Regions from separate parts of the Carnimonas bestiolae genome, predicted to be linked through region 2. Evidence: predicted binding sites of a transcription regulator. Region 2 holds the regulator's gene; each other region holds the start of a gene.
The links. The regulator PhoB, encoded in region 2, activates phosphate uptake and scavenging genes when phosphate is short. The targets are predictions, from matches to a motif close to TGTCATANNNNTGTCANA.

Region 1: a site for PhoB is predicted at 3,743-3,760, ahead of ppk1 (polyphosphate kinase 1). Genes of this name have one in related genera too.
Region 3: a site for PhoB is predicted at 7,476-7,493, ahead of R84865_RS00475 (phosphatase PAP2 family protein). Genes of this name have one in related genera too.

What each region holds. Positions count from the first base shown of each region.
Region 1 covers NZ_JBPCZK010000014.1:14,393-24,873, reverse strand. Annotated here, with positions in the region: gene R84865_RS12815 (NAD(P)H-quinone oxidoreductase) at 1-40, shown strand, start outside; gene R84865_RS12810 (Ppx/GppA phosphatase family protein) at 130-1,659, opposite strand; gene ppk1 (polyphosphate kinase 1) at 1,656-3,704, opposite strand; gene R84865_RS12800 (inositol monophosphatase family protein) at 4,176-5,003, shown strand; gene R84865_RS12795 (hypothetical protein) at 5,000-5,365, shown strand; gene orn (oligoribonuclease) at 5,472-6,038, opposite strand; gene rsgA (small ribosomal subunit biogenesis GTPase RsgA) at 6,129-7,136, shown strand; gene R84865_RS12780 (tautomerase family protein) at 7,245-7,436, shown strand; gene R84865_RS12775 (2,3-butanediol dehydrogenase) at 7,762-8,814, shown strand; gene R84865_RS12770 (YnfA family protein) at 9,435-9,788, shown strand; gene R84865_RS12765 (MFS transporter) at 9,963-10,481, shown strand, end outside.
Region 2 covers NZ_JBPCZK010000002.1:110,455-120,935, reverse strand. Annotated here, with positions in the region: gene phoR (phosphate regulon sensor histidine kinase PhoR) at 1-1,101, opposite strand, end outside; gene phoB (phosphate regulon transcriptional regulator PhoB) at 1,182-1,877, opposite strand; gene ubiA (4-hydroxybenzoate octaprenyltransferase) at 2,057-2,944, opposite strand; partial or broken gene R84865_RS03940 (HU family DNA-binding protein) at 3,524-3,823, shown strand; gene hmuQ (heme-degrading protein HmuQ) at 4,081-4,413, shown strand; gene R84865_RS03930 (VOC family protein) at 4,510-5,397, shown strand; gene R84865_RS03925 (hypothetical protein) at 5,485-6,066, opposite strand; gene R84865_RS03920 (hypothetical protein) at 6,802-7,857, opposite strand; gene recG (ATP-dependent DNA helicase RecG) at 8,472-10,481, opposite strand, start outside.
Region 3 covers NZ_JBPCZK010000001.1:89,017-99,497, reverse strand. Annotated here, with positions in the region: gene ruvA (Holliday junction branch migration protein RuvA) at 1-545, opposite strand, end outside; gene ruvC (crossover junction endodeoxyribonuclease RuvC) at 750-1,298, opposite strand; gene R84865_RS00500 (YebC/PmpR family DNA-binding transcriptional regulator) at 1,295-2,044, opposite strand; gene aspS (aspartate--tRNA ligase) at 2,222-3,988, opposite strand; gene R84865_RS00490 (FmdB family zinc ribbon protein) at 4,201-4,443, opposite strand; gene R84865_RS00485 (D-2-hydroxyacid dehydrogenase) at 4,797-5,726, shown strand; gene mgtE (magnesium transporter) at 6,080-7,423, shown strand; gene R84865_RS00475 (phosphatase PAP2 family protein) at 7,578-8,174, shown strand; gene R84865_RS00470 (ribokinase) at 8,402-9,316, shown strand; gene R84865_RS00465 (nucleoside hydrolase) at 9,410-10,354, shown strand; gene R84865_RS00460 (LysR substrate-binding domain-containing protein) at 10,440-10,481, opposite strand, start outside.

The sequences.
Region 1 (10,481 bases), on a different contig from region 2:
GCACATTGGCAAGATCGTGCTGCGCGTTAGCGAGGAATAGCGGCCTGGGCATAGGCACCAGACACACAAAGGGCGGCCTGATGGCCGCCCTTTTTCAATCCCGCCTATCTGAATCCCGACCGCTTGGCGCTATGCGTTGTGCACCTTCAGCGTGATGCCCAGCTTGGCGTACTGCTTCACTTCACCATTTAGCTGATCGAGCAGCACCGGATCCATACGCCCTGCCGCAGTCAAGGTCACTTCGAGCTGATCGCCACTACTACTGCTAATGAAAAAGCTCGGTGCTGAATCCTGACGATCGATGTTGTCGAGTACCGCCAAACGCAGCACCACGATCAAGCGGTACACTTCCTGCTGCGAATATAGCGAGAATTCGGGAATCACATCGGGCCTGATCTTCTTCCGACAGCAGCGCACCAACGTGGCGAGCAGCAGCTGCTCCTCCTTACCGAAGCCCGGCATATCGGCATTGGCAAGAATGTAAGCCGAATGGTGATGCATACTGCTGGAGCTGATTTGCAGTCCCACCTCATGCAAGCGGGCCGCCCACAGCATGCGTCGACACCACTCCTGCGACAGTTCCCACGGCTCAGCCACCTTATCGAACTGCTGCTTCGCAGCACGCTCGATGCGGCGCGCCTGATCAGGATCAATACAATAGCGCGCCGCCAGTCCATCAACGGTGCGTTGCCGCACGTTGTGGCGATCAATCACGCTACCGGCCAACTCGTAAAGCACCCCTTCGCGCAGCGCTGCATCGTGAATCTGCAGCGTTTCGATGCCCAGCGCTTCCATAATGCTCAGCATAATGGCCGTGCCCGCGGTGATGATAACCTCGCGCTCGGGGTCCATGCCGCTGATCGATATCTTGTCGATCTTGCCCAGCGCCAACAGCTCGTCGCGGCATTTATAGAGCTGTTTCAGGCTGATGCGATCGTCGGGCTGATCATCACGCTGACTCACCCAGTGCGCCAGCGCCTTGGCGGTTCCCGATGTTGCATACACCGCATCGAAGTCGAATTTCTTGAGTTCAGCGATTACTGGCTTGAGCTCACCACACGCGGCGATGCAGGCCTTTTCGAACGCCTTGGCAGTAATCTCGCCGCTGTCAAAAAAGCGGTCGGTGAAAGAAACGCTGCCCATGCTGCGCGATGTCAGGAAATCGGTGACAAATCGATGACCCGAAATCATTTCGGTACTACCACCGCCAATATCGATCACCAGCCGCTGCTCGTGGGTGGGCGTCGTTTGCGCCACGCCCTGATAGATCAGGCGGGCTTCTTCACGGCCCGATATCGTCTCGATGGCGAAGGGCAAAAACTCGGCCGCGCGGGCGATAAATTCAGCGCGATTACTCGCTTCACGCAGGGCGTGTGTCGCCACCACCCGCACCTGCTCAGGCTGGAAACCAGCCAGCCGCTGAGCGCACAGACGCAGCGCATCAAGCCCGCGCTGCATGGCTTCATCGCTAAGCTCGCCGTCTTCGCCAAGGCCATTGGCCAGGTGCACGCGCTGCTTGAAGCGCAGCAGCGGCTGCAAATGCTGATCGATAACGCGCGCAGTAATCAGGTGAAAACTGTTGGAGCCAAGATCCAGTGCTGCAAACTGCGCCGGAGCCGCCTCTGGCTGGGGCGGCTCGGGAAGTACGTTGCTGCTCATGCTGTACCGCCAGCTTGTTTCAAATAATCATAAATCAACATCTGAGAGCGCACTTTTTTACGGTTGCCGCGAGGCTGGTAAGTATTCGATTGAGAAGCGTCGATAATGCGCGCTTTGGTGTTGTCTCGCCACTGTATTTCGAGAATATCCTTGACCTGCGCAGCAATCGCTGGCGAATTAAGCGGCGCGCTCACTTCGACACGCTGATCGAGGTTGCGTCCATACCAATCGGCCGACGAAATATAGGTACGCGGATCGCCATGGTTATGGAAGCAGAACACGCGTGCGTGCTCAAGGAAGCGATCCACAATACTGCGCACCTCGATATTATCGCTGATGCCCTTCACGCCCGGCCGCAGGCAGCACATGCCGCGCACAATCGCCCGTACGCTAACGCCCGCTTGGGAGGCGCGCTCCAGCGCGTGAATCAATCCTTCGTCAACCAGATTGTTGATCTTGAGGAAAATTTCCGCCTTTTTGCCACGCTCAGCCGCTTCGATCTCGCCCTCAATCAGCGCCATCAAGCCTGTCCGGGTAGACACTGGAGAGACCAGCAAATGGGTGAATGTGGGCACCTGATAGGGCTTCTCGAGATACTGAAACACGCGTTCAACGTCCGCGTTGATTTCGTCATCGGCAGTAAACAGACTGAAATCGGTGTAGATACGCGCCGTCTTCTCGTTGAAGTTACCCGTGCCAATATGGCAATAGCGCTTGATTCCCTGGTCTTCCTTGCGAGTAATCAGAATCAGCTTGGCGTGAACTTTCAGCCCCTGAATGCCAAAAATGACGCGCACGCCTTCCTGGGTCAGAAACTTGGCCCATTCGATATTGGCTTCTTCATCGAAGCGCGCCTGTAGCTCAACCATTACCGTCACTTTTTTGCCGTTACGCGCCGCATCCACCAGCGACTCGATGATCTGCGAATTACTGGCAACGCGATACAGGCAAATATTGATCGAACGTACCGCAGGATCGTAGGCCGCCTGCCGCACCAGTTCGGTCAGCTGCTCGAAGCGGTGATAGGGGTAATAAAGCAGAATGTCCTGAGACGCGATCGCTGCGAATACGTTGCGATGAGCCATGAATACCGGATGATTGAGGGCCTGCACCGGAGGATGCTGATAGGATTTTCGCCCCCAGTTGGGGAAGCTGACAAAATCACGCGTATTACGGTAGCGCCCGCCTGCCACTAGCGAATCGTTAGGCGCCATTTGGGTGTTGTCTACCAGAAAGTCGAGCATCGACTGCGGCATATCACCGTCGTACACCAAGCGTACTGCTTCGGCCTGCTCACGCTGACGAATCCCCTCTTCCATCAGCTCGAGTACGCTATGCTCGATATCGTGGGACAAGCGATATTCAGCATCACGCGTTAGCTTGAACTCATGGGCGCGCACCGTATCGAAGGGCACAATGCCGTCAAACAGCTCCTCAAGACACAGCGTAATCACGCTGTCGAGCAGCACGATGCGCTTATTACGCTTCTCATACTTGAACGGCAGCTTGATGAATCGAGGCAAACGGTCGCGGGGTAACTCTACCGCCGCGTAGCTGGCATGGCCCTGATGCATTAGCTCAACAAAGAAGTAGGTGGAATCCTCATTAACGATGTCGGTGATCGACGTCGATTCATTAATCAGTAGCGGCACTAGATAGCGCTTGATATCAAAGTGAAAGAAGCGCTTCAGCCACTCTTTCTCCTTGGTGGTAATCTGCTCTTCCTCGATTAGCATCATGTGCTTTTTGGCAAGCTCCCGACGTACCTCGAGATTGATGCTGTCGAACAGGGTTTGCTGCTCTACCACCTTCTGCTGAATATCAGCAAACAGTGCCTCAGCGGCGCGCCGTTGCTGCTTGTTGCACGCATCGGCCACCTTGCGCCGTACCTCTGCCACCCGCACGCTGAAAAACTCATCGGCGTTGTTGGAAAAAATACCTAGAAAATGCACTCGCTCAATGATGGGCACCCGACTATCTGCCGCTTCCTGCAGTACCCGCTCATTAAACGCCAGCCAGCTCAACTCCTTTGGGTATAACGACATCTCCACCGCCCTACATTAGCTCTATTATTTTTGTAACTTAAAACACTAATGTGACAGTCAGATAAATGGCGATCGCTGACTGCTGTAGCGCTGACACTCAGGGCACCTCCAATGCAGCCACAGGCTGACACCTAAAAGCCGCACGGCGTTGGTAAGACAGCGCGAACCGTTGGACAAACGCCTACCCATCGACCGGCAGTGGTAGCACGGCGGCCCGATGCTGCGCGGAGAGCAAGACGAAGGTGCGGGGCGCTATTCGTTAGACGCTAGCCCCCTCGGATTCTGCATGCACCGTTGACCCAAGGGATAAGCCCCGACGGGCGCAACACACAGCCGTCGTGGTGCTGAAAAGTAAACGAAGACCGCACCCTGAGAAGTGCGCGTTAACGCTTTTTCCAGCAGCACCAACTCCACGCAATCCTCGTGGTAAGCTGGTGACAACTATCAGCCACAGTTTTTTGCGAGGGTGACATGGCGTTTAGTGAAGAGCAGTTAAGCGAAGTTGCTGATATTCTCGAACAGGCGGGGCGTGCGATCGTGATGCCCTCTTTCGGCAAGCTGTCGGCGGCGGAGATTCGTGCCAAAACCAGTGCCATCGATCTGGTAACCGATGCCGACGAAGCCGCTGAGCGTTTCATCAGCGATGCGCTGCTGACCACCTTCGACAACGCTATGGTGATTGGTGAAGAAGCCGTAGCGCAGGGGCAGGCATCGCTGGACACGCTAATGCACGCGAAGCTGGCGTTCGTGATCGATCCGATTGACGGTACCCGTAACTATGCCTCAGCGACACCGCTGTTCGGCATTATGGTGGCGGTCATCGAAGCAGGGGAAGTTGCGGCGGGCATCATCTACGACCCGGTAACGGAGCGGCGCTATTGCGCGGTGAAAGGCCAGGGAGCCTGGGCACAGTGGCCCGATGGCAGCCGCCACCCGCTGCAGGTGGCGAAGCCGGTCGCGCTCGAAGACACCGAAATGCTGATCTCGACCGGACACCTCGACGAGCCGCTGAAGAGTCAGGTGAACGCGCGTCTGGGGCGCTTTAGCGCGGTGTCGATGCTGCTATGTGCCGCTCACGAATACCGGCTGCTGGCGGAGGGCTACCGCCACGCCTCGTTCTATCGCAAGCTAATGCCGTGGGATCACGCCGCTGGCTGGCTGATTCATCAGGAAGCAGGCGGCTACTCAGCGCACTTTGACGGCTCGCCATACCGCCTCGACAACCTGGCGGGCGGCTTGATTTGCGCCCCGGACCAGGCCAGTTGGGAAGCACTTCGGGAGGCATTGATAGCGCCGTGACGATGCACCGGTGGGCACTGCTGACGCTGCTCGCGCTGCCTCTGGCATGCGTTGCGGCGCCAATCGACTTGAGCGTACCCGGCCCTGACTTTGCGGCCGAGGCGCACAAGTACGGCAGCCACTCGGAACACCCCACAGCGCTTAACGACAACAATCCTGAGCTGATCTCGCAACCGCCCAAGCAGCGCGGTGTCGATGTGCACGGCGGCCTTGAGGCCGGCTACATGACCGGCAGCCACGGTGCCTCAGGCCATTACACCGCTGGCCACGTTCACCTTGACCGCGGCAACACCCGCGTCACGTTGGGCTTCAGCGAGTCGAAGCTGAACGGCGGCGATTGGGATAACCGGCGCGACAGGTAAGCACGCTTTCGCAGCAGCGGCGCAGCGATACCTGACACGCGACTTGCATTGGCTGAATCGCCACCGAATGCCTAGAGGCAGGGATGCCGCTCGAATGCGCTACCGACTAGAGCGCCAGCAAATGCTCGCGGTAGTAGCGCAATTCCTCGATGGATTCGCGAATATCGTCGAGCGCCTGATGCGTCGCGCGCTTCTTGAAGCCCTCGAGAATGCCAGGCTTCCAGCGTTTCGCCAACTCTTTCAGCGTTGAGACATCGAGATTGCGGTAGTGGAAGAACTCAGCCAGCTGCGGCATTTCGCTCTGCATAAAGCGGCGATCCTGATGCACGCTGTTACCGCACAGCGGCGATTTTCCTGGCCCGATGTGCTGGCTCAGAAATTCAATGGTCAGACGCTCAGCCTCGGCGGTATCCACGCGGCTATTGCGCACGCGCTCAATCAGCCCTGACTCGCCATGGGTACGGGTGTTCCATTCATCCATCGCATCCAGCAGTTGATCGTCCTGATGCACCGCGATCACCGGCCCCTCGGCAATCACATTGAGGTTGCCATCGGTCACGATGGTGGCCACCTCGATAATGCGATTAACGCTAGGATCGAGACCGGTCATTTCCAAATCAATCCACCCAAGCCGATCGTCGGCCGGGTTGATTCCTTCTGCTGCGTGCGGCATTAACACTTCTCCACCAAATCAGGATAACCGCACAAGAGTAAACCTGTAGAATGGCAGGTCAAGCAAGCCACCATTTTAGCCAGAGGACGCATGAGCGGACGCAAACTCACTCGCCAGCAGCAGCGGCGCATTGATCGTATTCAGGCCGAACGCAATCGGCGCGCTGCCAGTCAGGAGGCGCGCGAACAGCAGAAGCTGGAATCAGGCGAGTTCGGCCCTGAGCAGCGCGGTCGCGTGATCGCTCATTTTGGCAAAAGCCTGGATGTCGAAAGCGAGCGCGGCAGCGTGCATCGCTGCCATTTACGCGCCAATCTCGAGTCGCTGGTGAGCGGGGATAACGTTAGCTGGCGCGAAGGCGACGATGGCAGCGGTGTAGTGGTGGCGCGCCTGCCGCGCAGCTCAACGCTGGAGCGCCCCACCTTTCAGGGCGTGCTCAAGCCGGTGGCGGCCAACCTTGATCGCATCATGATCGTGTTCGCAGTGGAGCCAGCGCCGCACGCCAATCTGATCGACCGCTACCTGGTCGCGGCCGAAGAAACCGGTATTCAGCCGGCACTGGTGCTTAACAAGATCGACCTGCTGAGCGATCGCGACTCTTCTACCCTAGCGCTGCTCGAGCGGTACCAAGGGCTTGGCTATGAAGTTATCGAAGCTTCTATTTCTGCCGCGGGCGGGCTTGATGCGCTGCGCGACTCGCTCAAGGGCCACATCGCTGTTTTCGTGGGGCAATCGGGAGTAGGCAAATCGTCGCTCATCCAGGCACTGCTGCCCAACGAAGCACTGCGCGTTGGCGAGCTTTCCAGCGACACTCGCAAAGGCACCCACACCACCACCACCGCGCGCCTGTACCATTTTCCCGACGGCGGTGATCTGATCGATTCCCCCGGCATTCGCGAGTTTGGCCTGGGGCATCTCGATGAAACCGCCATCGCCGACGGCTTTGTCGAGTTTCGTCCCTATCTTGGCTACTGCCGCTTCCGCAACTGCCGTCATGTAAACGAGCCCGGCTGTGCGCTGCTCGAGGCCGTCGACAGTGAAGAGATCAGCGCCGAGCGCTTCGCCAGCTTCCGCCGCATTGTGGCCGATCCGGAGCGTTAGCAGAGCGGATATGCTCTACACTCAACGTAGCGCGCTTAGTACACGTTCGGCGTGCTCAATGGCTGAGAAACACTCTCTGCCGCCCTTCTCTCTTCTAGCGAGGTCATCATGCCTATTGTTACCGTCCAGCAGTTCCCGCGCAGCACCGAACAAAAACGCGAACTGGCGCATCGCATTACTGCCGCCTTTGTCGATACCTGTCAGGTACCAGCGGAGGCAGTGCAGGTGTTCTTTCAGGAAAGCGACGGTGAGAACTATGCCAAGGGCGGTGTGCTAGGCGTTGATCTGCCGAAGCGCTGAGTACGATAACGCGGTGCCGTCGGGAGTACGCTGAGCCTGGCGCTTGGTGTGCCAAATGATGCGATCAGTACGCCGCTTGGTGGCGCGGCTTCGGCACCTTGTTCTATCAGTGCACACAACGCGACATAAGGGGAATTGAGCCGCACTCGGTTAAGGCGGACAATAGCAGGCAGTTGCACTGTAGCAGCATCGGGCACCCTCAGGTTGGGTGGGTGACCCGCTATTTTGTCAGATAACCGAATTTTCGCGAGCGGCAGTGCTGGGCCGTGATGCGATCCGTGAGGGGGACACGTTTGAACCTGAACCTGTTCTAGGACCCTCAATAATGCAAGCACTTAGATGGCATAACACCAAAGACATTCGATTGGATGAGGTTGAAACACCCAGCGTTGCGCCAGGCCGCGTCAAGATCAAAATCAAGTGGTGCGGTATTTGCGGCACCGATCTGCACGAATACCTGGCAGGCCCCATTTTCATTCCGGTCGGTACTCCCCACCCGCTCACCGGTGATAAAGCTCCGGTAATTCTCGGCCACGAGTTTGCCGGTGAAATCGTCGAAGTAGGCGACGGCGTTAGCGATTACCGCGTTGGCGACCGTGTCACCGTCGAACCTATCATTAACGATCCTGATTCCAAAGCGAGTCGCCAGGGGCTTTATAACCTGTGCGACAAGATGGGCTTTTATGGGTTGGCAGGCATGGGCGGCGGTTTTTCCGAATATGCTTCGGTGCCGGCCTCCATGCTGCATCGGTTGCCCGATAGCGTTAGCTACCAGCAAGGTGCACTGGCCGAGCCTGCTTCGGTCGCAGTACATGCGGTACGCCAGAGTCGCTTCAAAATGGGCAATAAGGCCGCGGTATTCGGCGCTGGCCCGATAGGTCTGTTGGTGATCGAAGCACTTAAGGCCGCTGGCGCTCAGGAGATTTACGCGGTTGAGCTGTCGCCGCAGCGTCGCGAGCGTGCCGCCGCCCTGGGGGCTAAGGTCATCGACCCTGCGCAGGTCGATGCGGTAGAAGAGATTATCGCCCGCACCGACGGCGGCGTGGATGTCGCCTATGAAGTTACCGGCGTACCCAAGGTGCTCGAGCAGAGCATCGACTGCGTGCGCATTCAGGGCGAAACCATGATCGTTAGCGTCTGGGAAGGCGACGCACCGATTCTGCCCAACAATGTACTGATGAAAGAGAGCCATATCACCGGCATTATTGGCTATCGCAACGTCTTCCCCGCCACCCTCGCACTGATGGAGCAGGGGTACTTCAAGGTCGAAGACTTCGTGACCAAAAAGGTCGCGCTCGCCAATGTGATTGAAGAAGGCTTCGAAACACTGCTGAAAGAAAAGGATCAGGTAAAAATTCTGGTCTCTCCCGAGCAGTAATCAGCGCTCTCTCCCCTTGCCTAGCGATACCAACGGCAAGGGGCAGCATGGCCTGCCTCTAGCGGGCATCGATATACCCCAACGCGAACAGGCGCGGCTTGCTGCCAGCGCCTGTTTTGTATTTGGCAGGGCAGTCGTCCCATTCGCGCCGACATCGCTGTCCCCTCGGTGCCTGCAGATAAGCAAGCTTCTCGATAATGCCGAGAATGTCGCCGAAACCCCGTTGCTATCGCTTAACGAGCGAAGATAAACCTGATAAAGGTGGGCTTATTTCCACCACGCTGGCTGTTCGGGTGATGCATTGCCCATATCGTTCGCTCCTGCTCCTGCTCCTGCTCCTGCTCCTGCTGATACCATCGCAAAGGCACTCGCCGGAATAATAGGCGCAAGGTGATTGGTCACTAGCATTGCCTGCGACAAATGAACGAGAACGCTAAAGGTAGCTATTTTAAGGCGCGCTTTTTCGTCTGCTGTCGCTTATCTTTGATTTAACACGCTAATGCACCCTGCCTGCGCTGAGTAACGTAGCAAGCGCAAGTGTGCGCCACCACCTATCGTTTCGCTACAGGCCTTTCTCTAGCTCAGGGCCACCGGCGTTTAACAACGGAGCATTCCCTTCTATGGCCCTGTCGCTAAACGGCATCACTCAGATTGCCGTCACCTTTCTACTTTTTGCGCTTACCGCGGTGCTAGAAATTGTTGGCTGCTATTTGCCGTGGCTGTGGCTACGTCAGGGCGGTAGCGTTTGGCTACTGCTGCCGGCTGCCGTTTGCCTTGCGTTATTCGCATGGTTACTCACTCTGCACCCCGACGCCGCAGGCCGAACCTACGCCATTTACGGCGGCATCTACATCGTGGTGGCGCTACTGTGGCTATGGTGGGTCGATGGCATCAAGCCGAGCGGCTGGGATGTCACCGGCGCAATCGTTGCCCTGATTGGCGTGGCGATTATCGCACTTGCGCCACGCGCATAGCGCTCGCTCTTTTCGTTCGCCCATAACGAATAATATCGCCAGCGGCTGGTGCTAAAACAGCGACTCATACAAAGCCGAGCGGCAATCCGCTACACTGGGGCCATCAACGCAGCGCCAGCGCGGTGCGTTGTGTTCTAAACAACGCTTCCGCCCGTCTTCTTCAGAGCCGTTCTTGTGTCCAGCAGTACCTCTTCTTCGATCTCAGCCCCGCGCGTAACCCCTCGCGACGTGATTGCTGTGGCTGCTGGCGCGGCAGTCGAATTCTTCGACTTCAGCGTTTACGCAACCTTTTCGGTCATGATCGGCCACGCCTTTTTCCCCTCACAAAGCGCGGTGGCCAGCCTGCTGCTGTCGCTATCGGTGTTTGGACTCGGATTTTTGGTGCGACCGCTGGGGGCGCTACTGATTGGCAGCTATGCCGATAAGGCGGGCCGCAAGCCAGCCATGCTACTGACCATGGTGCTAATGGCCGTGGGTACCGGCGGTTTGGTGGTACTGCCTGACTACGCCACGCTAGGCATTGCGGCGCCCATTCTGCTAGTGCTGGTCAGAATGATCCAAGGCTTGGCGTGGGGCGGTGAAGCAGGGCCAGCCACCACCTTTATCATGGAAGCGGCTCCCCCCCACCGTCGCGGGCTCTTTACCAGCTGGCAGATTGTGGCGCAGGGGGCGGCGGGCGTCAGCGCAGGCGCC
Region 2 (10,481 bases):
GCTATCAATGCCCTCGCCGTCATCTGCAATGCTCAGGCGTCCTTCCCCGGCAGCTGTTTCATTCCAGCTCAGCGTAATGTTGCGGTTATCTCCCGCATAGCGCACGGCGTTACTGACCAGATTCGTTACAGCGCTTCTGAGTTGCTCTTCATCACCCAGTAACTGCTTGTCGCTGTCGAGCGTGAGGGTAAGATGCTGACGGCCCTGTGACAGCGCGACGCCATCTTCGTAGGCGCGCTGCATCAGGCTGGTAACGTTAACCGGCGTTAGTGGCGAGAGCGTTTGCTCGTTCTCAAGGCGCGACAGCATTAGCAAGTCGTCAATCAAATGCCGCATTCTGTTGGCCTGCTGCTGCATTTGCTCGACACCCTTCGACATGCGCGGTGGCAGTAGCGTGTCGGCGTGCGCGGCCAAGGGCTCGAGATAACCGGTGAACACCGTTAGCGGGGTGCGCAGTTCGTGCGACACATTGGCGACAAAGTCGCGTCGCATCTCCTGCAAACGCTGCAAGCGCGTGATATCGCGGACCACCATCAAACGCTCATTGTTGCCGTAGGTGATGATCTGGAATTGCAACCAGCGCGATTCGTCAGTGGGGGATTTGATCACTAAGGGGTCGTCGAAGTTGCCGGTGGCAAAGTATTCGACAAACAGTGGGTGGCGCAGCAGGTTAGTCACATGCTGGCTGCGGTCGTGAGGGTATTTGAAACCGAGCAAGCGGCCAGCGGCGGCGTTCCAGTTATCCAGCGTGTCGCGCTGAGTAATCACCACCATACCGTCGCTCAGTGCTTCCGACAGCCGGTCGAAGCGACCAATCACCTGGCGCAGTTGCTCCTGGCGTCGGCGCTGTTTGCGCTGATAGCGGTAAAGGTGATCGAATACGGCGCCCCACTGAGCGGGCGCATGGGGCGGTAGCGCGCGATCAGGGTGCTTTGCCCAGCGATCGAGTCGCCACAGTTGCAGCAGGCTGTACGCAAGGTAGATCGCCAGCGCAACGGCAACGCCTGCCAGCCACTGATGCCACAGGCTAGCGACAGCGATGCCCAATAGCGTTGTGAGTAGCAGAATCAGTAGTTCACGAATCCAGCGATGCACTGCCATCTCTCATTTGGCCCTCAGCGGTTATACAGCGTACTGCGTTGGGCAGTGAGTGGTTTAGCGTGCGGCCTCTCAGGCGTGCCTCATACTGCGCGAGAGCGCTGGTGTGAGAATCGATACCCGGTGCCGCGAACGGTCTGAATAAGGTAGTCGTGTTTTTCACCGAGTGCTTTACGCAAGCGACGAATGTGAACATCAACGGTGCGTTCTTCAACGTAAACAGAAGCGCCCCATACCTGGTCGAGCAACTGTGCGCGCGAATAGGCGCGTTCCTGATGGGAAATAAAGAACGCCAGCAGTCGGTACTCGGTCGGGCCCATATCGATTGGCTCGCCGTCGATGCTTACGCGTTTGCTGTCGATGTTAACTGACAGCCCGTCAACTTCGAGGATGCTCTGGCTGGCCGGCGTGGCGCGGCGCAGTACCGCACGCATGCGAGCAATCAGTTCACGAGGCGAGAAGGGCTTGGTGATGTAATCGTCGGCGCCTGCCTCCAGCCCCTGCACCTTGTTGTCTTCTTCGCTTTTGGCGGTCAGCAAAATGATGGGGATTTCCTTGGTGGTTTCCTCGCGCTTCAAACGACGCGCAAGTTCTACACCACTGGTGCCCGGCATCATCCAATCGAGCAGAATCAGGTCGGGACGCTCATCAACGGCCAGCGCCAGCGCCTTCTGCGCGTTTTCCGCCTCAAGAACGCGAAAGTCGGCCATCTCCAAGGAAATAGCAATCATATCGCGAATGGAAGGTTCGTCATCTACGATCAATACGGTTTGAGTCATGTCAGCTTAATCTCATCACCATGAGGTAGCGGATTCGTGGAGTTCGCTATTGATAAGCAAATGCCGCTTTGTGGCGTTTGCATGACAATTCAAACGCAAAGTAGTGACAGAATGGTGACAGCCCCGCGGGAGTTTTTCACTTCGTTCGCACAGCGCGGTTGGCGTGTTTATACAACTCGCTACACGGGCCACAGTGCCAGCACTACGCCGCTGAATAGCAGCACGCCCACCCAATGGTTATTGAGAAACGCCTTGAAGCAATCATCTCGTTCGCGTTGGCGGGTCAGGTATTGCTGGTAAACAAACAGCGCCAGTATGCCCAGTAGCGCCAGCCAGAAGAACGCTCCCAGCATGAAGTGCACGCCCAGCCCAGCCAGCAGCACCAGCACAATCACTTTCAGTAGTGCCAAAACGGCCAGGTCCATGCGGCCAAATAGGATGGCAGTAGATTTGATACCGACGTTGAGATCGTCGTCGCGATCGACCATGGCGTATTCGGTGTCGTACATCAGCGTCCATACCACGTTGGCGATGAACAGCCACCAGGCGGCAGTGGGTATGGTCTGATTAACGGCCATAAACGCCATCGGAATGCCCCAACTGTAGGCGGCGCCTAGCACTACTTGCGGCAGATGAGTATAGCGCTTCATGAAGGGGTAACAGGCCGCCAGCGCCACCGCAACGAACGACAGCAGCACCGTGGAGGCGTTGGTAAAGCACACCAGCACGAAAGCCACTACGACCAGGCCCAAAAACAGTAGCAGTGCCTCCCACGAGGCAATTCGCCCGGTCGCCAGAGGGCGTTCTTTGGTGCGTTTGACGTGCCCGTCGAGCTTGCGATCGGCGAAGTCGTTGATGACACAGCCCGCCGCGCGCATGCAGTAAACACCCGCAATAAAAATAAGCAGCAGCGACAGCGGCGGCAGTCCGTCTGAAGCCAGCCATAAGGCGCTCATGGTGGGCCACATCAGCAGCCAGGTGCCGATCGGGCGATCCAGGCGCATCAGGCGCATGAAGTCGGGAAGACGGTGGCAGATACGTTGCCAAGGTGCAGAGTTAGCAGTCATGACGGCTCAACGGATAACAAGTAGACCGGCAGTGTACCATCGCCACCCGCGGCCGTGCAGACGCTGGCCGGCGTTCGTTTGGCTTCGTTCAGCGGGCATCGCCACGTTATCTCAGGCCCCACCGGCGCCGTGATAAGGTGGCAGCACCATACTCTCTGAATGGGTAGCGGCGTGTAGCCAGCTCCCCTATTGGGCGCGGTTCTGCGTTTCAAAGATTGCGGGGTCGCACGACGTGATTGCCGCTTGGTTTACGCTTTATTTAGACGATTAGTTGGCAATAATGTGCTTAAGGTAAAATTGGGCCCTCATCAATAAGTGGTTTGCCCGCTTATGAAAGTACAGCCCTACTACCAATAGCCCTAGGCATACGCGATGAGTGTTGCTAGCATGACATTGCCGCCTTTATGCGGGTTGTCGTGCGGGCTGCGGCAATTTGCCATTAGGTAATCGAAAAACCGGATACGCAAATAGGTGGTAAAGTTGCCGTTGCGTATTCAATCGGGCCTGAAGTATCTGGCCGAGGATTGATGGGAACACGTCGGTCCTTATAAAAATGTCCGGTCCAGCCGGCAAACATGCCATTCAAGGCATACCCAGGAGATAACTATGCGTAAACCAGAACTCGCCGCTGCCATTGCAGAAAAAGCAGATCTTTCCAAAGAAAAGGCAGGTCAGGTCCTGAACGTCATCCTCGACGAAATCACTTCCAGCGTTTCCAAAGGTGAAGACGTCAGCCTGGTTGGCTTTGGCTCTTTCACCGTACGCGAGCGTGCGGCACGTACCGGCAAGAACCCACAGACTGGCGCTGAACTGAAGATTCCTGCCAGCAAAAACGTTAGCTTCAAGGCTGGTAAAGGCCTTAAAGATGCTGTGAAGTAAGGCATCTTTCAGTCGGCGCTCGCATTTCAGGCTTCACCATCAGCGTGCTGTCTTCTCCCTTCCGAGCGCCGATCCTCTGCCTACCCCGGTAGTGCTGCGTTACTTTCCCTCCTGAATATCCCTCCGCGTATTGGCGGCGTTTCCTGATAGTCACGATTGGCGTCACCGAATTTATTCGCTTTACTGGATAAGTGAGTGAATTTTCTGGTATTTGTTATCCACACTCCAACGAATCTGCGCTCAGGAGCGTTATCCACATGTATATCGCGATGAATCGTTTCAAGGTACGTCCCGAATCCACCGATGCGTTCGAAAAAATCTGGCTGGAGCGCGAAACGCATTTGCAGACGTTGCCCGGTTTTGTGGAGTTTAATCTGCTGCGCGGCCCAGAGCGTGACGATCACGTACTGTATGCATCGCATACGATCTGGCGTTCTCACGATGACTTTATTGGCTGGACGCGTTCGGATGCGTTCCGTGCTGCGCACGCGAATGCTGGGAAGGTGAACCGCGAAGCCATTTATCTGGGGCCACCCGAGTTCGAGGGATTCGAATCGCTGCAAACGGTGAAGGCTGATAGCACTGAATAGCGACGCTTTAACATGAATTGCCGCTGTAGATCTTGCGCCGCCCTCTGTCCATTAGCGGGAATGGGCCAGCGCTGAGCACAACGACGAGGACCAGCAATGAGTTTTGGCGTGGATCATCCGGTAGTAGCTGTATCCGATTTAGCATCAGCACGAACGCAGGCCAATGCTCTGGGATTTCTGGGAGGCATTCATTATGTGCATCCTTGGGGTACCGAAAATGAGCTGATTCTCTTCGGCGATACGTTCATCGAGCTGATCGCCATTACGCGTCCGGCATTGGCTGGCTTCGGCGATGCCAACGGTTTTCGCTTCGCCCGCTTGATTGAGGCACGCAACAGAATGGGCGGCGGCGTTGCGATGGTCGCGCTGCATAGTAAGGATATGGAGCATGACCATGCTCTGATCGAAGCACAGGGGTTCGCTCCGTGGTCGCCGATTACCTTCGAGTGGCAGGCACGTAACGACAATGGCGAGCTGTTCGACTCAGGCGTTATTCTCGATTTCCTCCATGACCCCGCGCAGCCTTTTCTTACCCAATTCTTGTGTCAGCAGCTTCATCCCGAGCTATTGCGCCCCAACGGTTATTTTCCTGAACATCCTAATGGCGTTTATCGAGTCTCGGCACTGTGGTACGTCAGCGATGAGTTGGAGCGCGATATCCACTTTTTTCGCATCATCCACGGCGAAGATCGCATTAGCGCCGTGGATGGCGGCTATCACATTGCCACCGACAAGGCAGATATCTGGCTGGTTAGCCCTGCTCAAGCGAGTGCAAGGCTTCCCAGCCTTGGCAGCATAGCGGCCTCACCGCCCAGAGTGGTTGCCATCTCACTGGAAACCACTGATCTTGAAGCCGCCATCCAAGGATGGCAGCGCAACGACGTGGCGTTCGAACGCATTTCCTCTCTCGCGGCAGAAGTGCCTGCCGTAGTGCTGGGGAACACGCTGTTAAGGTTCGAACAGTGCGAAGATTGCCTGTGGTAGGGCGGCGGGCAACTTGCGATATCGCTCACACCACGGCGTATTGGTTGGCTTCTTCGCCCAACCAGCGGCGAATTAAAGGGTCGCGCATCAAGATGTTTCACGACGCTTTCTCAACCAACTGCGTGATTTATAAGCTAGTAGCGAAAAGCCAAAAATCGTCATCAACACACAATAAAGAAATAACACCCACACGCCCGCGGTAGACGTAGCTTCGCTTGATGCTCTGTGAGTTATAATAAAAAAGAAAAGCGCGGAGGTGAGCAACGAACCAACCGCACATATCGCGAGCAAGCTTCCCGGTATATGGTCGATTCGTCGCGTGATGCGCTGTAATAGCGTCAATTCTGGATAGGGCGAAGGCGTCAGCGTTTTAACCATGGCGTTATATCGCTTAGCATACCACATCATGCCTATTACCAGTGCAATACCAAATAATATAAGCATCCAAGGATAAGTGGCGTAATTCCGGCCTGCGATGCCTCCCAATACAAATCCTGGAATCATCAAGCACCAACACGTCATCTTCAATGTCGTGAAGTAGCTCACCTGTTCGGGGGTAACCAGATACTCCGTTCCCCTATAAAAATGCGCGCAAAAAACCACATCGCCGTTTTCCATGGTACGGAACCGGCTACCTTCCATGCGTGATATTTGCTTGTAGAACAACATGGTCGAAGACCTTTTTCGTTTTTCGAAATGGTTTCTAGGCCATTAGGATGTTATATCCACAGCAATAGAGCCCTTCATCAAAATAGCTAAAAGTATCTGTGCGCTATCATCAAATCGGTACATATCACTATATCTCACCGGCTTATACCAAGAGAGGGGAAATAAGCAGATACCACTATCCGCTGAGTGTTCTTTTCAAGAGAAGCGTTGCCTAAAGCAACTTAGAACTTTGTATGCTAGGATGAGTAAAAAATAGATTTCCATTATCAGAAATAGTAAAAATACACATATTCCTGCTACATCGTCATATCCATCAGAGACCATTTTTCTAATGCAAAAAAAGTTTATCAATGAAAGAATAGCTAGAGAAAATGACAGCAATACCCACGAAACATTTCGGCAATAATCCTTGAGTCGTGAGGTAAAGGAATGCTTGGGATAGGGTGATACGCTCAATTTTTTGACGATGTTTTTATACTTAAAATATAAAATTACCGACACAAGGATACCTGCCACTATTATTGTCCAAAAAGAATCATGATAGTGACCGAGAGCCGCGATACAAGGTCCCGATAGAATCGCTAGTTTATTAAGCTTATTTATTTCATCGCGATCTTTTTCGGACACCAGGTACTCCGGACCCCACCATTGTCCAAGGTAAACGATGTCTCCATTGTCCATTTTTCTAAAACTGCTATTCAGCCCTTGCTCTAGCATAAAGTCCTCTACTTCTCGTCATTGTATATAATCGGTAGCAGCGTTTGAGATACTACCGGTAATTTGAGCAAAGGAACCCTCGGACGGGGCGCTGGAGAGCTGGGTATCTTCCGCATCAGACTTTACTTGAAAATCTGGGCCAAAGGGATCCATCGGTCCTCCACCCCTTCCTGCGGTATACTTCAACTCAGTATTTTTAAAGGAAAAAAGATAGTCACCGTCTCCATTACCATCTACATCAAGTTCAAACATTAAATCATCAGTAGTGGTAATTAAAGTATGCGGTCCTTTTTCAAGCCCCGGCGCCTTATCATCAATATACTCAAAATAGTATTTCTCAATATTATTATTTCCGAATATAGAATTTAGCTCATCTTGAGACACTCCCTCTACAGAATTAGCGTGGTCTGAGTAGCTTAATAATCTAATTTCAGGCCCTGTTCCAGTGAAACCACCGCCTCTCACAATTGAAAAATCATTAATGTTAGTCAAATTTACAAAAACCCCATCTTTTTGCATTTCAAATAATGTTTCCTCATTGCCCTCAGTTAGAATCTGATTGAGGGTGATGGAGTATTCTCCCTGCTCTCTAAAAACAGAGTTCACGACGCTTTCAATAGCAAATCGACTCTCTGAATATTTATCTGGATTATGAATCATATCATATGAAAGGGCATATACGTCATACTCGGAAAAGCTATCTTTAACCTCCCCATTTATTGAGAATAATTCTTTCATTTTCTCTTTAATTCCACTGTCGCTTAACACATAGTCGATTGAATCATAAACGATAATACCTCCTATAACTGCAGGTATAGTAACAGCGCCTGTACCGAATACCATGCTAGTTAAACCGAATGACGCAGCGGCAGTTAGTGTCATGATTGTAGCTTGATAGGCGATGGAATGATTGAAATCGTTTCCCTCAGCGATCAAATCATTAACACTCGAGACGAAATCAAAGGCACTACTTACTATTCCAAATTTATCACCAGATTTGTGTAATGCGTTTAGCTCATCGGGAGATAATTTATTGCTGAATAGTTCCGCCGATATATGGGTAATATTCTTCATATTGTCAAGTGTTTCCGCATCGGCTTTAATTACGACGTTGAGATCACTGTCGTTATTTGAGCCTCCAGAACTACCAGGAGTCCCGCTACCACTCTCTGGGGAGGCCCCTCCGGAACCGAGGTCTGGCGGAAATATTGTGGGTGCTATTGGTGTAACAATCAGCTGACCGTCTTATCCCACCTCGGATTTTTGCCAGAAGCCACCGCTCGGCATATCAGGAGACATAACGAATTGATAAGTAGCCATAAAATTCCTCTTTATTGATTTTTATTGTTTAGGCATTAACAGCTATGGGGCCTCACGAATCAGATCACTTATACATATGATGTGTAAACTCCATGTACGTCAACATTTTTATTGTTTGGTGCCAAAAAAATTAATTTATGGGGATCTGATATTCTGATAAATGATCTAGTGTATTGTTATCTATAGCGTTTTTAATTATTGATCATGAGGCGCTTGGATGCTCAGTGTCTCACTGTGTAGGTTGCAAACAAGAATGAGCGCGAAAGGTGATGTTGCATCAGACCACGTGTGGGTAGGCGGAACCACGCGGAGCCATATCCGCGGCACGCTAGAGCTGTGATGGGTGTGCGTGGGGCAGTAGGTGCAGCTCACACCACGGCGTATTGGTTGGCTTCTTCGCCCAACCAGCGACGAATGAGCGGGGTGGCGTGTTCTGGCTGCTGCTGCATCAGCGTTGCACTGAGGCGGTGAACCGGATCGAGAAGGTCGCGGTCGCGGGTAAGGTCGGCGATCTTCATGCCGAGCAAGCCGGTCTGGCGGGTACCGAGCACTTCGCCGGGGCCGCGTAGTTCGAGGTCTTTTTCGGCGATCTTGAAGCCGTCATTGGTATCGCGCATCACGCTGAGGCGTGCGCGAGAGCTGTCTGACAGCGGCGGATGATACAGCAGTACGCAGAAGCTTTCGGTATCACCACGCCCAACGCGACCGCGTAGCTGGTGAAGCTGGGCCAGGCCAAGGCGCTCGGGGTTTTCGATAATCATCAGGCTGGCATTGGGCACGTCCACGCCGACTTCGATCACCGTGGTCGCTACCAGCAGATCGATATCGCCCTGCTTGAAGGCGGCCATTACCTCGCTTTTTTCTTTTGCCTTCATGCGCCCGTGTACCAGCCCCACCGTGAAATCAGGTAGAGCGTCCACCAGCGCGGCATGGGTGGCCTCTGCGGCCTGGCTCTCTAACACTTCCGACTCTTCGATCAGAGTACATACCCAATAGGCCTGGCGTCCCGAAACGCACGCATGATAAATGCGCTCTACCACCTCGGCCCGGCGGCCATCGGCAATGGCCACCGTTTTAACAGGGGTACGACCGGGCGGTAGCTCGTTGATAACGGAGAGATCAAGATCGGCGTAGGCACTCATGGCGAGGGTGCGGGGAATGGGGGTGGCCGTCATCACCAACTGGTGGGGCGTTACGCCCGCGGCTTCGCCTTTTTCACGCAGCGCCAAGCGCTGGTGCACGCCAAAGCGGTGCTGTTCATCGACAATCGCCAGCGCTAGTCGATGGAAGTGTACGTCCTTCTGGAACAGCGCATGAGTGCCGACCACCACCTGGGCTCGGCCGTCGGCAATTGCGGCCTTGGCATCAAGCCGCGGCTTGCCCTTCAGTTTGCCTGCTAGCCATGCCACTTCGATGCCCAGCGGTTCGAACCAGGCGCAGAAACTGCGGAAGTGCTGTTCGGCCAGCAGCTCGGTAGGGGCCATAACGGCGGCCTGATAGCCTTGCGCGGTAGCGCGTAACGCGGCGGCGGCCGCTACCACGGTTTTGCCTGATCCCACATCGCCTTGCACCAAACGCAGCATCGGCACATTGCGCTCTATATCGCGGTCGATCTCCGCTAACACGCGGCGTTGGGCACCGGTGAGCGAGAAGGGCAAGGCGGTCAGGAAACGCGCCTGCAGCGCATCGCCGCCGCGCAGCACGGGCGCTCCGTCTTGCTGAATGCGGGTGCGTACTTCCTTGAGACTGAGCTGATGTGCCAGTAGCTCCTCGAAGGCCAGCCGCCGTTGGGCAGGATGAGTGCCGGCTGCAAGTTGATCGACCGGCGCATCTGCTGCGGGATGGTGCAGCTCGCGTATCGCATCGTGCAGGTGAATGAGTCGAAACTGCTGACGTAGGGCGTCGCTTAATAGCTCGGGTAGTGCGCTGGGGTGTGCATCGAATCGCTTGAACGCTTGATCGATCAAGCCGCGTAAGCGCAGCTGAGTAATGCCTTCCGTAGTAGGGTAAATCGGCGTGAGGCGATCCTCGACGGAGTGCGCATCGTCCTCGGTGCTAAGTAACCGGTATTCGGGATGATAGATTTCGAGGCCGGTGCTGCCGGTACGGGCCTCTCCAAACAGACGAATGCGCTTGCCACGAGTGAACTGCTTTAACTGGGCAGGCGCAAAGTGATAGAAGCGCAACGACAAAACACCGCTGCCATCCTTAACGCGCACCAGCAGGCTGCGGCGGCGCCCCTGAATAATGTCTGCAGCAGTGATTTCGCCATCGACGACCGCTTCCTGGCCGGCACGCAGCTCGCCAATGGGGGTAATTCGAGTGCGGTCCTGATAGCGCAGCGGCAAGTGAAACAGCAGGTCGGAAATTGAGCTGAG
Region 3 (10,481 bases), on a different contig from region 2:
GGACGATAGCCCAGCGCAATCAGTGCCGACTCGGCGTCGGCATAATTGTCTTCCGCAGCAGGCGCCGGCGCGGCACCGCCATCGAAAAGCTGCTCGACCGCAGCAAGGTCGTCGGCGTTAGTGTCGCGCGCCAGCTCAGGCCACTTCGACAAGCGATCGCTCATCTCAATGATTAAACGTTCGGCGGTTTTCTTACCGACACCGGGCAGCCGCGTTAGCGCCCCGGCATTCTGCTCCTTCAGGCAGCGCACAAACTGGATGCGATCCATGCCCGACAGGATTGCCAGCGCCATGCGCGGGCCAACCCCAGAAATACGGATCAGTTCACGAAACAGGCGACGCTCCAGCTCATCGCCAAAACCATACAGCAGATGAGCATCCTCGCGGACCACAAGATGAGTGTGCAAACGCACTTCCTCGCCAGTGGGCGGTAAACCAACGATGGTATTCATCGATGCTTCCAGCTCATAGCCAACGCCATTCACATCAATCACAATCCACGGGGGTTGTTTTTCGATCAGCGTGCCGCGTAGACGTCCTATCATGGTGCTGGGTATTCCTTGGGGCTGAAACAATGCCGTAAGCGGCGGATGTTATTGGAGAATCATAACAACGGACGCGCAATTAATCGAAAACAATAGTGTGAGGGAATGTATGTGCAGGTGACCGCCCCTTGTGCGACCTAGAGACGAATAAGCGCGAGTTATGGCAGTGCACTGCTCCCGGCTGCAACGTCTATTGCGGAAACACTACTGCTTGGGTGTGAAAGACCGCCAACTGCTGCTGCGACTTTTGCGACTGCGCGCGCTGGACGCACCGCCTCGGGAGACCAGGCCGCGCTGGCTAAAGCAGTGAGTCAGCGCAATCCCCAAGGCATCGGCGGCATCGGCCTGCGGTAAGCCGTCGAGTTTCAGCGTGGTGGCGACCATGTGCTGCATGGTGGCCTTATCAGCGCCGCCATGCCCGGTAACGGTCTGTTTGATCAAGGTGGCGGCATACTCAAACACCGGCAGGCCATGATTAGCGGCACATACAATCGCACTGCCGCGCGCCTGTCCCAGTTTGAGCGCTGAATCGGCGTTCTTGGCCACGAACACGCGCTCGATGGCCATTTCTGCTGGCCGGTATTCGCCAATCAGTTCGCTGATGCCGGCATACACTTGCGCCAGCCGCTGAGCAAGATCTTCAGCCGTAATACGAATAAAGCCACTGGCGATATAGCGTGGCACCCGCCCCGACGCATCGATCACGCCGTAGCCAGTGCGCCGTGAGCCGGGGTCGATGCCAAGCAGAATCACGCCAGTGCCTCGAGGACGTCGTCGCTGAAATCAGCATTGGTGTAGACGTTCTGGACATCGTCGAGCTCTTCCAGCCAGTCGATCAATTTCACGACGCGCGTCGCTAGCTCGATATCGGTGATTGGCGTGTAGTTAGCGGGATACTTGCCTACTTCGCTGAATTCAGGCTCAAGCCCCGCCGTGTCAAAGGCGTCGCGTACCGCGCCGAAGGCCGCTGGCGACGTCACTACAATGTGCTCGCCGTCGTCGCCTTCTTCTACATCTTCAGCGCCGGCTTCCAGCGCTAGCTCAAGTAGCTGCTCCTCGTCGCTGTCGCTGGCAAAGCCAATTCGGCCTTGCTGCGAGAACAGGAACGCCACCGAGTTGGCAGTGCCCAAATTTCCGCCGAACTTGCTGAAGGCGTGGCGTACATCGGAGGCAGTGCGATTACGATTGTCGGTCATGCATTCGACTAGAATCGCGACACCCTCAGGCCCGTAGCCTTCGTAAGTCAGCTCTTCGACGTTGTCGTTTTCGGTGTCACCGGCACCGCGATCAATCGCTCGCTGTACGGTGTCCTTGGTCATGTTGGCGCCCAGTGCTTTATCGACGGCCGCACGCAAGCGTGGATTAGCATCAGGATCACCGCCGCCCTGTCGCGCCGCTACGGTCAGTTCGCGAATCAGCTTGGTAAACACCTTGCCGCGCTTGGCATCCTGCGCCGCTTTGCGGTGTTTGGTGTTGGCCCATTTGCTATGACCTGCCATAAAGACCTCCGCTTATTACTGCTGGATGAATACGCCGAAGCGATACACCCTTCTGGTAGTCGCTTAAAACAGAACAGGCCGCCGACACTGTGAAGCGTCGTCGGCCTGTCAATAGGTATGGGCCTTGTTACGGCCCACTACCCGTGGCCGCTTGCAAGAGCAAACGACCGCGATGCCTTATTCGGCGTTTTTCTGCCGCAGGCGCAAACCGAGCTCGCGCAGTGACTGGGCAGGAACATCTCCCGGCGCTTCGGTAAGCGGATCGGAAGCGTTTTGGGTTTTGGGGAAAGCGATCACGTCGCGAATGCTCTTCGCGCCAGCCATCAGCATCACCAAACGGTCAAGCCCGAACGCCAAACCGCCGTGGGGCGGCGCACCGTAGCGCAGCGCGTTAAGCAGGAAGCCGAACTTCTCTTCTGCTTCCTCTGCACCAATGCCCAGAATGTCGAATACTGCGCTCTGCATGTCCTGATGATGGATACGTATCGAGCCACCGCCGACTTCGTAGCCGTTCAGCACCATGTCGTAGGCGCGTGACAGCGCATTGGCCGGGTCCTTGCGTACGTCGTCGACACTGCCGGACGGCGCAGTGAACGGGTGGTGAATGGCCGACAGCTTGCCTGCGTCGTCGACTTCGAACATCGGGAAATCAACCACCCACAGCGGCGCCCACTCACAGGTATACAGGTTGAGGTCTTCACCCAGCTTGGAACGCAGCGCACCAAGCGCATCGTTAACGATGCTGGTCTTGTCGGCGCCGAAGAAGATGATATCGCCGTCCTGGGCATCGACGCGATCAAGCAGCGTTTCGATGATGCCATCCATGAACTTGACAATGGGTGACTGCAGCCCTTCGAGGCCTTTGGCACGTTCATTGACCTTGATCCAAGCCAGTCCCTTGGCACCGTAAACACTGACGAACTGGGTATAGTCGTCGATCTGCTTGCGTGACAGGCTGGCACCGCCGCTCACCTTCAGTGCGGCGACACGACCGTTGTCAGCGTTGGCTGGCGCTGAGAATACCTTGAAGTCGACATCGGCCATCAGGTCTGAAACGTCGACCAGCTCGAGCGGAATACGCAGGTCGGGCTTGTCAGAGCCGTAGCGGGACATCGCTTCCGAGTATGGCATGTGCGGGAACTCGGGAAGCTCGACGTCGATCACGTCCTTGAACAGCGTGCGCGTCATCTGCTCGGTAATCGACATGATGTGCGTTTCATCGATAAACGAGGCTTCGATGTCGATCTGAGTGAACTCAGGCTGACGATCCGCGCGCAGGTCTTCGTCACGGAAACATTTGACGATCTGGTAGTAGCGATCGATACCGCCAACCATCAGCAGCTGCTTGAACAGCTGCGGCGACTGCGGCAAGGCATAGAAGCTACCGGGATAGACGCGGCTGGGCACCAGGTAATCACGAGCGCCTTCTGGCGTAGCACGCGTTAGCGTGGGTGTTTCGATATCGAGGAAGCCGTTGTCTTCAAGGAAGGCTCGCACGCTGTGAGTAGCGCGAGAGCGCAGCCGCAGACGTTCAATCATTTCAGGGCGACGCAGATCGATATAGCGATACTTCAGGCGTACGTCCTCGCCCACTTTGACGTGTTCATCGAGGGGGAACGGCGGCGTCTGAGCGGTATTGAGCACTTCTACCTGCTTGGCGAGCACTTCCACCATACCGGTAGGCTTGTCGGGATTCTGCGTACCTTCAGGACGCATCCGCACGCGGCCTTCAATTTTCAGCACGTATTCACTGCGCGCGCGATCAGCGTTGGCAAATGCGTCGGGGGTGTCGGGATCAACGACCACCTGAGCCACACCGTCACGATCCCGCAAATCGAGGAAGATGACGCCGCCGTGATCACGACGACGGTGGACCCACCCACACAGGGTCACGTGCTGGTCGACCAGACCTTCGTTCAACTGGCCGCAATAGTGGCTGCGCATGTTATTTCCTATTACCGAGACATTGATCGAGGCTGCCCGCCTCTTATACGTATATGTTACCAGATATAGCGATGCAGGAGTGGCTGCTTCCTGCGAAGCGGCTTGCGCTAAGCGTTGAACGTGTCGCTGCTTCGCGACCTGTCCCGCTTGGTGTGCAAGACGCCATTTGAATCAGATTAGCGCCGGCCACCAGCACCGGCGCTGTGTATAAGCTAGTCGTTACTCTTGCCAGTCGCGGGCGCCCCGCTGTCGCTGGCCAGATTGTGCTTGCCCGAGGTTTTGAAGTCGGTCTCGTACCAGCCACTACCGGCAAGGCGGAAACCGGGCGCCGACACCATGCGCTGCAGTGCAGAATGGTGGCACTCGGGGCATTCACTTAGCGGAGCAGCGTTCATGCGCTGCAGTTTTTCTACATGATGACCGCAATCGCGGCATTCATATTCATAAATAGGCATGATCTTGTACCTGAACACTGATTAACGATCGCGTCGTTCAGCCATCCGGCGATTCCACGCGTGTGCGGGGGACATCACTGCGCCTCGCACGCCGAGCACTTATATAAGGGCGATCAGTCGAGATTCTACCCCTTGCCCGTGTCAGACGCAGTAGCCTGGCCGGCACGTCGCAATGTGCACTGGTTCGGCGCATGAAGGGTTAGCCTGACCACTCACGCGGCGCCGGGCGCACCTTTACCCCGCAGATGCCCTGGCATGGCAAGGCAGGTGGCGAAAGCAGTTGCATCGTTCAAGCCGTGCATTATAGCGTGTTGCGACCAGTGACGGGCAAGCCTAAACAGAGGGAAGCAGTAATGAGAGCGGTGATTCTGGATCTCGATACCATGGGCGAAGGCATCAGCCTGGAACCATTGAAAGCGTGTGGCATAGAGCTGAGCCAATGGCCCGCGACCTCGCCAGACCAAGTGAAAGAGCGCATCGCCGATGCCGAGATCATCATCACTAACAAGGTGGTGATCAGCGCCGAGGCCATCAACGACGCCAATAAACTGTCGCTGATTTGTGTATTGGCAACGGGCACCAACAACATTGACATGCAGGCCGCAGAGACGGCAGGAGTAGCGGTCAAAAATGTTACCGCTTACGGCACGCCAAGCATTTCGCAGCACACCTTCGGATTGATTATTGCGCTTGCCAATCGCCTTAAACAGGTAGACCGCGACATGACCGACGGCGCATGGCAGCGCAGCACGACCATTTCGGCGTTCCTCCACCCCATGACGCAACTGGCGGGCAAGCAACTGACGATTGTCGGCAGTGGCGAGCTTGGCCGCGCCGTGGCGAGATTGGCCGAGGCCTTTGGCATGCAGGTAGTGTTTGCGGCGCGCCCGGGCAACAGCAATGATTCAAGGCCATCGTTACATGAGGTCTTGCCCAACACCGATGTGCTGAGCCTGCACTGCCCGTTAACCGAAGCTACCAAAGGGCTGATTAATGCTGACAACCTGCCGCTGCTGAAACCAGGTGCCCTGCTCGTCAACTGCGCGCGCGGCGGCGTTATCAATGAAGTCGATGCGCTTGAAGCGTTGCGCAGCGGCCAACTGGGGGGACTAGCCGTCGACGTGCTGCCGGAAGAGCCGCCTCATGGTGGTCATCCGCTGCTGGACGCACTCAGTGAAAACCTGAATCTGCTGGTCACCCCCCATATCGCCTGGGGAACGCTGGAAGCGCGTCAGCGCGTGATCGAACTGACCGCCGAAAACATTAATCACCACTTAAATTGATCGGGTATTAACGGTAAGCCCATGGGGGAAAACAGCGGCGTAACTGTAGCGATTGGGCTTCCCATAAGGGATTTCCAGCTGTTTTAGAGATAAATGCGCCGCTGCATAATTGTGTTGACGTAAAAGGTCTATACGACTAATGTTCGACCGCCTTCTCTACGGGCGAAACAAGAGACTTTTCTCAATGGACCCTCATAGGCGTAGCCCCGACTTCGCGGTCATTTGCTGCTCCCCCAGACATATCGCTACCACGCCGTAGCCACTCCGCACTGCGAGTGGGTTGATCGAAACGATCCTGCCCTCCCGCAATCGAGTGCCTGTGCGCAGTGGCAGCGCGCAGGAGAACACTCACCATGAACTTCAAAGAACTCCTCCCTGACGTACGCGACGCCATCGAGCATGGCGACGACGCGCGTCTTGATGCCTTGTTCAGCGAAGCACGCAGCGCTGATATTGCGGAGGTCATTTCTCATGAGGATGACGACACCGCGCTACGCGTTCTCGAAAGGCTACCGCTTGAGCGTCGCGGCAAGGTATTTTCGTACCTGCCCGAAGGCTATCAGCGCGACATCGCCAGTGAGTTGGACGACGCTAAACTAGCCCAACTGTTCGTGCAGATGGAGCCCGACGATATCGCTGACGTACTGAACTTCTTCCCGCCGGCACGTCGCGAAACCATCCTGCGTCGTGTGGCCAGCAGCGAACGTGCCGAAATTCGCCATCTCGCCAGCTATGACGAAGGCACCGCGGGCGCGATGATGACCACCGATTACGTGGCAGTATCGCAGCACCTAACGGTATCGGAAGCCCTTTCCAAGGTACGTCAGACGGCGCCGGACGCAGAAACCATCTATCAGATTTACTTCCTCGATGACGCGCTGCGCTTAACCGGCACCATGTCGTTGCGGCAGCTGATTCTGGCCGACCCTCAGGCGACGCTAGAGTCGGTGATGATTTCCGATGTCATCTCGGTGGAGGTTGAAACTCCGCAGGAAGAAGTTGCCAAGGCGATTTCCCGCTACGATTTGCTGGCGTTGCCGGTGGTTAACCCCGAGCGAGTGCTGGTGGGCATTGTGACTTACGATGACGCGATGGACGTGGTAGAGCGGGAAACCACCGACGACTTCCACAAGTCGGGGAGTGTTGGCTCGCTGGTACGCGGTATCGGTCGCTCCAGCCTCTTCCACCTCTATAAAAGCCGCGTGTTCTGGCTGGTACTGCTGGTGTTCGGCAACCTCTTTTCAGGGGCCGGCATCGCGCACTTCGAAGACACCATCTCTGCACACGTAGCGTTGGTATTCTTCCTGCCGCTATTGATAGGCAGTGGCGGTAACGCTGGCTCTCAGGCAGCAACGCTGATGGTGCGCGGGCTTGGCACCGGCGAAGTTAACATTCGTGACTGGACGCGCTTGCTGGGTCGCGAAGTGCTGGTATCGGCGCTGCTGGGTATCACCATGGCGATCGCCATCTCACCGATCAGTGCGTTTCGCGGTGGCTTCGGCGTTTCGGAAGTAGTCGCCATTAGCATGGTGGTGATCGTGGTGTGCGGTAGCCTGTTGGGCATGTCGCTGCCGTTCCTGCTGGATCGCCTCAAGGTCGACCCCGCTACCGCCAGTGCGCCGCTAGTGGCTACGCTGTGCGACTGCTGTGGCGTGCTGATTTACTTCTCCATCGCCTCGATGATGCTAAGTCTGTAACGCTGCTCGGCCTGCCAAAGTGATCAGTGCGCGATGCAATAAATGCGTCTATTGTTACTCAACAATGACAATTTTAATGGCATCAATGAAGTAAACTGATCACTTTTGGTGTCTCTTAAACATCACCCTTGATGTGACAAACGACAGGCCGTGAATGGAAGCGCTCAACCTTTACCTCTTTTCTCTTATTAACGCGACGCCGCAAAGTCCACACTGGCTGCTTGGCCTTGCCAACGTATTAGCGGTATACGCCATCTTTCTGGTGCCAGTGGTGCTGGTGATCGGCTGGCTGCGCCGCGACGAAGCCAGACACCGCCTGATGCTGGCAGCACTGATCGCATGTGGAGTGGCGCTTGCCATCAACGGGGTTATTGGTCTGCTGTGGTTCCATCCGCGGCCGTTCGTAATGCCGGTTGGCCACACCTTCCTGCATCACTCTGCAGATGCTTCCTTCCCAAGCGACCACATGACCATTGCCATGACAGTCGCGCTCAGCCTGCTAATGGCCCGCGAAACGCGCGCCATGGGGGCGATCATGTTCGCCATTGCGCTGGCAGTCGGCTGGTCACGCATTTATCTGGGCGTGCACTTCCCCATCGATATGATCGGCGGTGCGCTAGTCGCGCTGTTTGGGGCGAGCGTCGCTCATCTTACCAAGCGTCTTTATATCAGGCCGCTTTACCGGCTTTTGCGCGGCTTTCACCGCCGCCTGTTTGCGGTGCTTATTCGACGGGGCTGGATGTCGCGCTAAAAAACGCTATCCGCCATATCAACCGCCCGACTGCCTACGCAGCGGGCGGTTTTATTTGTGTGAAGCATTGCTAATGGCCCGCGAATGTCCACTATGCGTGCCACCTATCTCCTCGTTGTTCTGACCTTTACTACCTTCACGGCTTAACTAATCGTTTGGGAGCGTACCGAAGATGACCGCCACCGTGGTACTCTTCGCGAAGATTTCCTGAAGCGGAACGACGCAAGATGATTTACAACTTCGGCTCGATCAACATCGACAACGTGTATCGCGTGCCCCACCTGGTAACGCCGGGCGAAACCCTTGCCAGCCTCTCCTATTCTCAGGTCTTGGGCGGCAAGGGATCGAACCAAAGCCTGGCGCTGGCTCGCGCCGGCGCACAGGTCAGCCATATAGGTGCCATCGCGCGCGGCGATGGCTGGATTAGCGAGCTCCTAACAGAGTCCGGTGTCGATACCAGCTATTTGGCGCAACTGGATGATGTTGCCAGTGGTCACGCCGTTATCCAGATCGACAATAACGCCGAAAATTGCATCGTGCTGTATGCCGGTGCCAATCACGCGGTGCCGTCGCAGGTGATTGATGATGCGCTCAGCGCAGCCAAGCCCGGCGACTGGCTGCTGGCGCAAAATGAGTGCGGTGATCTATCCGCCCTGCTCGACAAGGCGCTGGATAAAAATCTCAGCATTGCGCTCAACCCTGCGCCCATGAGCGAGGCGATTGCGACCCTGCCACTCAACCGATTGGCCGTGCTGTGCGTCAATCGTGGTGAGGCGGTAGCGCTGCTCGACGCTCTGAACGCGCGCCCGAACACCGATGCCAGTGATGCCTTGCTAACCGCGTTAATGGCGCAATTCCCTGAGCCTGAAATCATTCTTACCCTAGGCAGCGAAGGCGTCCTTTATGGTCATCGCGACGACCGCATTGAACAATCGGTCTTCAGCGTAGATGCACAGGACACAACTGCCGCTGGCGATACCTTTGTCGGCTACTATCTGGCGGCACGGGTTGCGGGGCTTGGCGCAGCGGAGGCACTAACGCGCGCGCGCGCAGCATCGGCGCTATGTGTGCAGGCGTCCGGCGCTTCGAGCAGCATTCCAACGTACGATAAAGTGGATCGCTTCCTTGAGCAGCACGGCTAGCGCATTCGGCAGCACCACGTCACTGGCAAGGCTAGATTCGCCAACGAGATTCTAACTGCTTCGCCCATGAAGCATGTTTCTATGGGAGCTTTAATGTCCATTCCGATTATTTTTGATACCGACCCTGGCGTCGATGACGCGCAAGCAATCGCCATTATCATGGCTGATCCCGACATCGAGGTGGTCGGTCTAACCACCACCTTCGGTAATGTGCATGTCGAGACCGCAACCCGCAATGCGCTACTGCTAACCGAGCTGGCCGGGCAGACGATTCCAGTGGCGCAAGGCGCTGCTGCACCGCTGGTGAAGAAGCCGTTCCCGGTGCCCGACTGGATTCATGGGGCCGATGGTTTGGGCAATCAGCAGTTGCCTAGCGTTACTGGCCATGCCGTTGATACCACCGCTGCTGAATTCATTATCGAAGAAACCCGCAAACGCCCCGGTGAAATTACCCTGGTAGCGGTGGGCCCACTGGGTAATCTGGCGACTGCCCTGCAGTTGGACCCGAGCGTGAAGGATCGCGTAAAACGCGTGGTGGTGATGGGCGGCTCGATAGCCAAAGGCGGCAACGTTACTCCGGTAGCCGAAGCGAACATATTCTCGGACCCCCACGCGGCGGCGCGCGTGCTAACGGCGGGCTGGTCGCTAACGATGGTGGGGCTCGATGTCACCCTTAACACCGTGATCGAACCCGAGCGGATGCAGCGCATTGCCGCTAAACAGGGCGAGCTTGGCCCGGTATTGCAGCGCAGCTACGACTTCTACGCCGAGTTTTATCGCAATGCCATTCAGCTCGATGGCTGCTGCCCTCACGATAGCGTGGCCGTAACCTGGTTGCGCCACCCAGAGCTATTTACCACCCAACGCGGCTATTTGAGCGTGGTGACCGAGGGCCCCGCCGAAGGTCAAACCATCTTTGCTGCCGAAGATCGTGAAACTCCCGACCAACGTTGGCAGCAAGGCGGACTGGTGGATGTCTGCGTTGATGTCGATGGGCGTGCGGCCGTTGATTGGATGGAAAGCGTGCTAGTACGATAACTAGCGTCGCAATATAGCGATACGCCCAAAAAAGCCGTGACGCCCAGCGATGGGTATCACGGCTTTTTGATGCAGAGGCAACGCATCAGGCCTTCAGCATATCCCTCGGCAGTTTCTGCAAGCGACG